Linked DNA regions of Magnetococcus sp. PR-3. The protein of the gene in region 1 binds, or shares a complex with, the protein of each later gene. Links are inferred from orthologs where the notes say so. Each region holds a gene or a part of one and is shown on either strand. Other genes may lie near its edges.

The links. Proteins that work in one complex are often made in the same cells at the same time.
Region 2: the proteins of accB (region 1) and accD are in contact, whole or in part, in a solved structure (PDB 8UXZ), measured with the Escherichia coli proteins. The link is inferred for Magnetococcus sp. PR-3 from one-to-one orthologs.

What each region holds. Positions count from the first base shown.
Region 1 is NZ_JBAHUQ010000004.1:50,887-58,500, reverse strand. What follows is about bases 4,606-7,345. They hold accB (acetyl-CoA carboxylase biotin carboxyl carrier protein), read right to left. Parts: upstream 6,350-7,345; coding sequence 5,861-6,349; downstream 4,606-5,860. Other genes in these bases: V5T57_RS04220 (hypothetical protein), read right to left, coding at 7,207-7,345; aroQ (type II 3-dehydroquinate dehydratase), read right to left, coding at 6,361-6,831; accC (acetyl-CoA carboxylase biotin carboxylase subunit), read right to left, coding at 4,606-5,856. Also shown: V5T57_RS04250 (DUF748 domain-containing protein), read left to right, coding at 1-127; V5T57_RS04245 (methyl-accepting chemotaxis protein), read left to right, coding at 510-3,134; V5T57_RS04240 (phosphoribosyltransferase), read right to left, coding at 3,841-4,413; more of accC, read right to left, coding at 4,519-4,605; more of V5T57_RS04220, read right to left, coding at 7,346-7,614. UniProt on the Escherichia coli protein: This protein is a component of the acetyl coenzyme A carboxylase complex; first, biotin carboxylase catalyzes the carboxylation of the carrier protein and then the transcarboxylase transfers the carboxyl group to form malonyl-CoA.
Region 2 is NZ_JBAHUQ010000001.1:146,153-148,918, forward strand. It holds accD (acetyl-CoA carboxylase, carboxyltransferase subunit beta), read right to left. Parts: upstream 1,973-2,766; coding sequence 1,028-1,972; downstream 1-1,027. Other genes in the region: V5T57_RS00615 (bifunctional folylpolyglutamate synthase/dihydrofolate synthase), read right to left, coding at 1-1,023; V5T57_RS00625 (phosphoribosylanthranilate isomerase), read right to left, coding at 2,026-2,658; trpC (indole-3-glycerol phosphate synthase TrpC), read right to left, coding at 2,659-2,766.

The DNA of each region.
Region 1 (7,614 bases):
CCGCTTAAGTCATCCCGGTTCATGGTTAAACGCCCCCCCCTCCACACCCATTTTCATGCAAGTCACAGGGCGGGCAGACACCCTAAAAGTTGAAATTTCTGAGTTACAACCCACCCCTCAACCATAAAATTCATCGGACACCTTACACATCTAAAGCACGATACGTTCTCCTATATGCATGCGCTCGGTTTATAACAGACAACACATGATCAAGCATATACATCTTTAATCATGCAAAACAGATACCTATTTCTCCTATCTGTACATACACTCCATTAGATATAACCCCCCCTTATGCACTGCAAAACTTTTAATTCCCTCACAGCTCGTCTATGCTCTTTTAGTATAGCTTACGGTTAATTAGCTGCATTTTTTGAGAATATATGGTCAAAGTTGACACATGTACAACTCGACCAAAAATGGCGATTTAGACTCATTCTATTTTTATGATCCCGCTGAAATCGCATGGATGCAGACCCACCATTTAACTTATCAAGATAGGTTTAACCATGTCTTTGCGTCTGAAAATTATTTTTCTTGCGACCCTTTTAATTGTTACCGTCATCTCCACACAAGGTCTCTACTCAAACTGGCATATTGCCGATGTACTCACGTTACATGTAGAGGAGAGACTCCAAGGACAAGCGCTGGCCACAGCGGCCAGGCTAGAAGATCGGCTAAACCGTACCGAAGCCGACCTTGCGGTTATCGCTGCGCACAAGGATCTGGAAAACACCTTCACCTCCTTACTCTTTGAAGATTATGAAGGGGTGACCGAAGGCTTAAGTAACCTGGAGATGTTCTTACAGCGTATTGCCCAAGCCAAACCTGAATACAACCGATTACAGCTGACTCAAAGCAAAGGAACACCCTTACTTCAGTTAGAATATGGTGAACGTAAAGAGCAGTTTACAGAGATGCCTAATGGGGACGCTCTAACATTTTTTCAACAACAGAACAATCGCCCATTCCACCGTTTTATCACTCGCCCGACCGCCAAAGAGCCAGGCCTCTATTTACAGACGGCCATGCCATTGATCGTAGAAGGTAATTTGGATGGCCTACTCTGGGTGGAACAGCCCATACAAAGACAGTTAAACAGCTGGATGAGTGATCTCCAAGCGCAGGGCTTTACCGCACTGTTACAAACCAAGCAGGGTAAACTGCTGGCCAAGACAGCGGTCGATCAACAGACGGTTAAAGCCCTATCCAGCAACCATTTAAAAGGGTGGGAGCGTTTTAACCAACCCATTGCTCAACACCAGTGGCATATGATCATTGCCAAACAGAGCCAAGTGGCTTTTGCGGTTGTTCATGAGCTGATTCAAAGCAACATTCTTATTGCAGCTGTTCTGGTTCTTCTTACGGTGTTGGGTAGCCATATCATGGTGGGGCACCTGACCCGCCGTATTGACCGGATTACCGCCACATTAGAACAGTTACGTCAGGGCGAACTCATTCAACGCATTCACATTCCCCATAAGACCGATGAACTCGATCGTGTCGCCATGGGGGTCAATGCCATGGCAGAAAATCTTGAAAACACTGTCCGCGGTATTCTTCTGCAAACCATGTCGGTCGCAACGGTGGTGAAAGAGTTACGCCATGTCAGTGAGCAACTGACCAAGGATAGCCACAACGCGACCCAATGGTCCAATGAGGTGGTACGACAGAATGCCAGTCTGGATGGTACCGTTTACAGTCAAAAAGAGGCCCTTGACCAAACCGAAGCTCAAGCCGCCCGTATGACTGAGGTTGCACAAGAGCTCTCGCAATCGGTCTTACGTATTGCTGACAATGCCTCAGCGGCCAGTGGCAATGCCACCACAGTCGCGGCAGCAGCCGAAGAGATGGCCACCAATGTAGAGGGGGTAAACAACAACCTTGTCAGTGTTGGAGACTCCATCATGCAAGCCTCAACTGCGGTGGAAAGGGTTCGCAACAGCTTGCAGGCCATTAACGCACTCTGCCAACAGGCAAGCCACGCTTCACGAAAAGCAGATGAGAGTGTACAACTTAACCAACATGAAGTGAGAAGCCTACTAACGGCAGCGGACCAAATTGGTAAAGTTGTTGGCATGATCAACCAAATCGCCAGCCAAACCAATATGCTGGCACTCAATGCATCCATAGAAGCCGCAGGTGCTGGTGAGGCCGGTAAAGGGTTTGCTGTGGTTGCCAATGAGGTTAAAGAGCTGGCTTCAGAAACAGCCAAAGCCACCAGCACCATTGCCAGTCAAGTCGAAGAGATTCAACGAATCAGTGGCCGCGTACGAGAAGCCTTTGATCAAATAAGTGGAGAGGTCGCAGATATCTCTCACTCCAATGAAGCCATTACAGAAGCCGTCATGGCACAGGATCAAGCGACTGAAGCCATTATGGATGCCATGCATCAAGTAACCCATGCAGCCCAAGAAGTGACGCAAAACGCCACAGAACTACAAGATGCCGCCTCAGAGGTTGCTCAAGCTGCATCTGCAGCGGCCGTCAATGCTGAGGTCATCGCGACAGATGCGGCTCAAGGGGCCGCCAGTGCCGAAGCTGCCGCTCAAGCCAGTAGTGCCAGTCAGCAGTTAACCTACCAAGTTAAAGAATCAGCAGAAGATATTTTCTGTGCCTCGATTGAGGTACAAAAACAGGGGCTGCGGGTTGTAGAGACCATTGAGCATATTGCCGGGTCCAACAACCACAACCGGCAACTGACCGATGTCATTGAGGAAATCAGCGATAATCTAAACCATTCGGTTCACCACCTTGATGTGGGTGGCCATGCTTTTGAGATTGGTGAGGTTAAACAAGCACATCTCGCGTGGCTGGGTAAGCTTGAGGCTGTTGTACGTCAACGAGAAGCCCTTTCACCTCAAGAAGTTGCCAGCGGTCATGAGTGTGCATTTGGGCAGTGGTATTATCAGGAAGGCACTCAACAACTGGGCCATTTAAACAGTTTCCAAGCGGTAGAAAAGACCCATTTACACATTCATGAACTGGCCCGTGAGATTGTCCATTTGGTGCATGATGGTGAAGTAGAAGCAGGCCGACAGCAGATGACACAGTTTCAAGATACCCGTAAGGATCTTTTCAAAGCGTTGGATCAGCTCTTTTTGGACCGTGATGCGGTACAGAGCAGCCGTTAATGAATCGGCAAGACAACAACCTTCAAGACTGACCCTATCAACATAGCACAGCGAACCCATGGATAGGCATCCGCACCTTTTCAGTCCAAAGCTGATCCAGCGATCCCCACTTGGTCAAACGAGAAGCGTATCTCTACGATCAAGCGCTGGGCAAACTTTGTCTTTAAAAATGAGGCCATACAGAGAATCACCCGCCTCTTCTAACTTTACGACGCTCTATATGTAGAGTAAGGACAGAGAAAATCCTTTACTTTGATGCCGTACCCCAGACCATGATCAACAGAGCGACGGGTAAGAGTGCTCTACGCCCTTACTTTCTATGCGGACACAACAGCACCGACCTACCAAAGCCTTTGGGGGGCAACAGCAATCGGCCACATGGCACTTGTGTACTGAGCATCTTTAAGGGATAAGGCGGATTGAACGGTTGGCGTATCGTCTCAGGTATGTGTTACTTAAGTGTTCCATACAGCAGATATTTAATCGCTTAGAGGTTCTGCTCTACCACCGAGACCCCCTCCCTAACCGACCTCAACCTAGCCCAGGTATGGTGTGTGACAGGGCACGATCAGCATGTATGGCTCAACCAAAAGATGGGCAGGATGCGACGGAAACAGAACCATGCAAGCCAGAGAACACGCTGTAAAACGGCCCAGGCCAATGGGGGGATACAAAGACAGCTGTACTGTTTGCGCGGGGATGAAGATTAAAGCAATGCCTCGGGTTCATCCGCATTTAGTGATGTCTCATACTGCCACCAGGCATAGAGGTTACGCATCCCCCTAAACTGCTGTTTTTCATCTAACCCATAGCCAACCAAGCGGGTATCTGGAACCTCAAACCCTACATAGCGCACAGGAATTTTCTCCGCGCGCTCAACCGTTTTGTGCAACATCACCACAAACTGAATAGAACTGGGTTTAAGCGGTTCAAGACCTTTCATCAACCGCATAGCGCTATGACCTTGATCTAAAAGCGTATCGACAACCCAGATATCTTTCCCTTCCAGCAGTACTTTATCTTCCTGTGTAAACATTGGGATATGTTCACACGGCCGTGAAGTGGTAAAGGCAACAGGTACCGTATGGTCCAAAGCACGCATCAGATCCGCACCAAATACAAAGCCCCCTTTAAGAACCACCAAAAGAACCGGATCTTTACCCACCATATCTTCACGAATCTGCACACCGAGCTCAGCAACGCGCTGGGCAATGTGTTCTTTATCGATAAAGGGCTCTAGGTGATCCAGGTTGGCTTTGGCCTCAGCACGTTGAGTCACAGGGGTAATCCTTCACTGATGGTGCACCGCAAAGCGGCTACTGTATATAAAAAACGGGTCTCTGATTATGCATCAAAGACCCGTCTAAATCCTCACTAAATGACTTCACTTACCCAGAAAACGCTCTAGGAAGTGAAGATCATATTCACCACTAATAAAAGCGGCATCCTGCATAATACGCTGATGGAGCGGAATGGAGGTCGCAATGCCACCAATAATATACTCATCCAGCGCCCGCCGCATACGGGTAACCGCTTCATCCCGGTTACGACCATGAACAATCAGCTTGCCAATCATAGAGTCATAATGGGGTGGGATCCGGTAGCCTGTATAGCAGTTGGAGTCGACACGTACACCACCACCACCAGGGGCATGATATTCGCTGATCAAACCCGGTGAAGGCAAAAATGTTTCTGGATCTTCCGCATTAATTCGACACTCAATAGAGTGACCACGCAGCACCACATCGTCCTGAGAAAAACTCATGGGAAGGTTGGCCGCAATACGGATCTGCTCTTTCACCAGATCCATACCCGTAACCATCTCGGTTACAGGGTGCTCTACCTGGATCCGCGTGTTCATCTCCAAGAAAAAGAAGCTGCCTTTATCGTACAAAAACTCAAAGGTCCCTGCCCCTTCATAGCCTACAGCATGAGCGGCTTTAGCGGCCAACGTGCCCAGCTGATGACGCTCTTCTGGGGTGACAGCAGGAGAAGGTGCCTCTTCCAAAATTTTCTGGTGACGACGCTGCAAAGAGCAGTCACGCTCACCTAAGTGCACCGAGTTACCATGCCGATCACACAGAACCTGAATCTCCACATGTCGTGGGGCTTCCAGGAATTTTTCAATGTAAATAGCATCGTTACGGAAGAACTGGCGGGCTTCATTACGGGCAACCGTATAGGCACGGATCAAGCCAGCCTCAGCATGAACCACTTTCATGCCACGGCCACCACCACCACCAACCGCTTTAATAATGACCGGAAAACCAATTTCCCGCGCAATACGCAGGGCATCTTCTTCACTGGTAACTGCGCCTTCACTGCCCGTAACCACGGGTACTTTGGCAGCGATCATGGTTTTACGGGCTTGGACCTTGTTCCCCATCAAGCGAATAACTTCAGGATCTGGACCAATAAAGGTCAGACCTGAGGCTTTGACGATCTCAGCAAACTCCGGGTTTTCGGATAAAAATCCATACCCAGGGTGAATGGCTTCCGCATCCGACACTTCCGCTGCGGCCATAATAGAAGAGATGTTCAGGTAGGAATCCATGGAGGACGCAGGCCCCACACAGACCGATTCATCTGCCACTTTAACATGCATAGAGTCTGCATCTGCAGTGGAGTGAATAGCGACGGTCTGGATACCCAACTCCTTACAGGCACGGTGCACCCGTAAGGCGATCTCACCACGGTTGGCTATGAGTACTTTCTTGAACATGGGCTTACACCGGCTCGATGAGGAACAGCTCTTCACCAAACTCCACTGGGCTGGCGTTATCCACCAGAATTTTCACAAGACGCCCGGACTGCTCGGACTCAATTTCATTCATCAGCTTCATCGCTTCGATGATGCAGAGTACTTGACCTTTTTCAATAATATCCCCCTCTTTGATAAAGGCCGCCGCATCCGGCGAAGGGGATTTATAGAATGTACCGACCATAGGAGAGGTCACCGCAACCGCGTTGCCTCGATCCTCAGCCACCTCACCAGCAGCTGGGGCTGCTGCTGCTGCCGGTGCTGCCACAGGCATACCCGCAGCGGGTGCCGCAGCCATAGGAGCTTGAGCCATATAGGCTTGAGGAGCCGCAACAACAGTCTGCTGTACGCCACGGCTAATACGCACGGTGCTGCCCTCTTGGCACACCTCAATCTCCGACACATCAGTGCCGTCGAGCATTTTGATCAATTGACGAATCTCTTTGAGATCCATAATACGCTTCCTTATGGCTTGGATGCTGCCTGATCATTCAGGTGGGCTACACCGGCTTCCATGGCATAACCATAACCACGGATGCCCAAACCCACCACCTGTCCCAAGGCGATATCACTAACGTAAGAGTGGTGTCTGAAGGGTTCCCGCTTGTGGATATTACTGATGTGTATCTCCACCACAGGTTTTTCAGCAGCCAACAAAGCGTCCCGAATGGCCACCGAAGTATGGGTATAAGCCGCAGGATTGATGACGATTAAATCGGCATTTTCCCGAGCTTGCTGAATACGGTCTACCAATGCCCCTTCATGATTGGATTGATAGAATGAGAGTTCAGCCCCCAGCTGTTTGGCCTTAGCCGCACACAATGCTTCAACATCCGCCAGGGTCTCATGACCATAGAGCGAGGCCTCGCGCAGACCCAACATATTTAGGTTGGGACCGTTCAACACCAGAATACGCCATGAGTTGGATGGGGACATACCTTTGCCCTTCAGTTTCCCCGGTGCCATACCGGGGGGATCATTGCGACCTCATCCCCAAAATCAAAATTCAATCCAAAACAGAGGATACCGATTTCTGTCGCACCAACAGTATAGAGAGGTTACACAAAAGGTTCAGGGGAAAATCGCCATTTCTGGCGTTTTTTTGTAAAAAAAATGACAAAAACGAGGGATTTTGACTGATTCGCGCCTATTTCATCGCTTTTTTTACCATCTACCAAAAAGGCTGAGTGATCGAGAGCCAAAAATGAAAAAGGGCAAAATCTGATGATTTTGCCCTTTTAGACGCTTATTCAACGAAATTTCAGCCAAATTAAGGCAAAAATATCGATACATATAGATGAGTACACATAATCAGCCGCGTTGTGTCCGATAATCTTTTACCTTATCCAACAAGCCCTTCAAGCGGCTATCCTGCCCCTGTCGGGTTTTGGAGGTAAAGTCGTAGACATAAAGCCGACCTAAAAACCCCTGTAGACGCCACATTTGCCGCTGCTGATCTTCATTTAAAACCACAGGGCTCGGAGCTTCAATCGCTTCAACGCATGGAACTGGCGCTTGCCTCTCTGTTTCTAGAGGTTCTGGCTCAGCCTCTTCAACCACCTGTGGAACGTTTGCAGCAGCTGCGTCTGGTGTTTCCTCAGGCTGAGCCCCGCGAACAGCATCATTCAATGTATGGATGGTTGCCCGGTAAGCTCTTGCTGGTGCAGCACCAAAACGCTCCAGCTCCTTCTCAATACGCTCTTCCCATATCAGATCTTG
Region 2 (2,766 bases), on another replicon or contig:
CTTATCGGCCATAAGAGCGAAAAGCATGACATCCACCCCACCCTGTTGACGAAAAAAGTCGGCACAGCACTGTGCAGCAACAGGGTTATGGGCGCCATCCAGCCAGATTGAGGGTTCCGTCGCTACCTGCTCCAGGCGCCCAGGCCAGTATGCCGAAGCCACACCTGACCTAAGATCATCCTTAGAGAGAGACCACCCCATTTGCATTAACTGACGGGCCACAGCGACCGCTTGAGCAGCATTATCCCACTGATGATGGCCCGCCAAGGCAGGCTGTGGTAGTGGAATCCGCCCCTCCTCATCCTCATACCACCCAGCAGGACCAGCCTGCCAGTGATAGCTCAAACCTGCCGCCAGGAGAGGTGCGCCTACCTGCTGGGCGTGAGCTTGGATGACAGAAAGTGCCTCATCATCCGCAGGTGCCGCCACCACAGGCACGCCCTTTTTCAAAATCCCAGCCTTTTCTCGTGCAATACTGGCCATATCGCTACCCAGATAGGCTTGATGGTCCAACCCCATGCTGGTAATGGCCGTTACTGTGGGGTGAACAACATTGGTGGCATCCAAACGCCCCCCCAAACCAGTTTCCAACAAAACCACCGTTTGAGGATCTTCTGCACACCAGATCTGAAAAACACCAAAAGCAACAGCCGTCAATCGCTCAAAAAAGGTTGCTTCTTTAGAGGCTTCTGTATCGAGCACCCTCTGTGCCTGGGCACGTAACAGCCCATCATCAACCGGTTGCCCATTGCGCTGAATACGCTCATGAATGGTTATTAAGTGAGGTGAGGTGTAGGTGGCAACGGTGTACCCTGCAGCCTGCAGCATGGCCGTTAAAAATGCGATAAGAGAGCCTTTTCCATTGGTGCCTGCCACATGGATAACCGGCCCTAACTGGGCATGGGGTTGCCCTAAGGCGGCTAACAACGCCTCCATACGCGAAAGTCCCAGGTCAATGGTACAATTGGCCTGGGACTCGTTTTGCGTTAGCAGAGCATCCAAAATGGAAGCGGCAGGATCCAAAGGGTTAGGCCCCTGCAGACTCTTCACTGTTCTCTGAGCCGTTCCCTTCTGGAATCATGTCTGCACGGTTAAGCACAGGCTCTTGCCAGGAGGTCATACGGGCCAACAGATCAGCCAGCATATCCCGCATTTTGTCACGGCTGACAATCATATCCAAAAAACCATGCTCCAGCAGATATTCACTACGCTGGAAGCCAGGGGGCAGCTTTTCGCGTACCGTCTGTTCAATAACACGTGGCCCGGCAAAGCAGATCAGCGCATTGGGCTCTCCAATATGGATATCCCCCAACATGGCGAAGGAGGCCGTTACCCCGCCACTGGTAGGATCCGTAAGCACCACAATAAAGGGCAGCCCTTTTTCCTCCAACTTGGTTAAAGCTGCAGAGGTTTTAGCCATCTGCATGAGAGAGAGTATCCCCTCCTGCATACGTGCACCGCCAGATGCCGCAAACAGCACATAGCCACACTCGGCTTCTGCTGCAGCCAGGGCACCTTGGGCCACTTTAGCACCAACCACAGACCCCATAGACCCCCCCAAAAAGTGGAAGTCAAACGCAGCCACAACAGCAGGCACCCCTTTAATGGTTCCTTTAAAAAGCCGCAGTGCATCGTTCTGCCCTGTCTTTTTCTGGGCATCCTTTACGCGATCACGGTACTTTTTTGTATCTTTAAATTTAAGGGGATCAGCCGGTTGTATGTTGGTCAACAGCTCCTCACGCCCATCCTCATCCAACGTAATATCAATACGTCGCTGACCTGAGGTACGGAAGTGGTTATCACAATGCGGGCAGACATCTAAAGAGCGCTCTAGCTCTTTTTGAAACAACGCCTGTCCACAGTTGGGACATTTGATCCAGAGCCCTTCTGGGGTTTGCGCCCGACGGCTTTCACTCTTGATCTTGGGCAGAAGACGGGTCAACCAGCTTTTGGCTTGGGAATCTTCAGTCATCGTTCCACCTAACTAGGTTAAATTACGCTCACCGACACAAAAGATCGGGGCGTTTATGAACCGGCATCCTTTTGGCCGCGGCGAACCGCAGCAACAAAACGATGCATCTTGTCGAGATCTTTCAGACCAGGGGCGGACTCCACACCACTGGAGACATCGACCCCATGGGGCTGCACACTGCGTACAGCAGCCTCCACATTGTCCGGGTTCAACCCCCCTGCCAGGATCAGCGGCCTTGGCAGTTTGGTCTCCCGTAACAGTTGCCAATCAAAGGATTCTCCCGTACCACCGTAGGCCCCTTTAACCTTGGCATCCAACAACAGCGCCCCAACGGGCCAACGATCCAAACCCAGCAGATCACTTGCCTGAGCAACCCGTATGGCCCGTATAGCCCGCGCCCCATATGGGCGACAATGGGTCGGTGCTTCATCCCCATGCAACTGTATACGGTCCAAGGCACACAGCTCCAGGGTACGTACCACGGCTTGTGGGGCAGCGTTGACAAACAGACCGACTACCGACACAAAAGGTGGCAGATCATGACGCCACTGCGCCACCTGTTCTGCGGTAACGGCCCTGGGGGATTTGGCATAGAAGACCAAACCAATGGCATCCGCCCCGGCTTCATGAGCTGCCCAGCCATCTGCTGGGTTTGTGATACCACAAATTTTAATCTTAACCGACACTTAAACAGACCCGCCTGCCAGCAACTCACCCAGTGCTTCACCCGGTTTACCACCGCGCATTAACGATTCACCAATCAGGAAGGTATAGATACCCGCTGCATTGAGCTT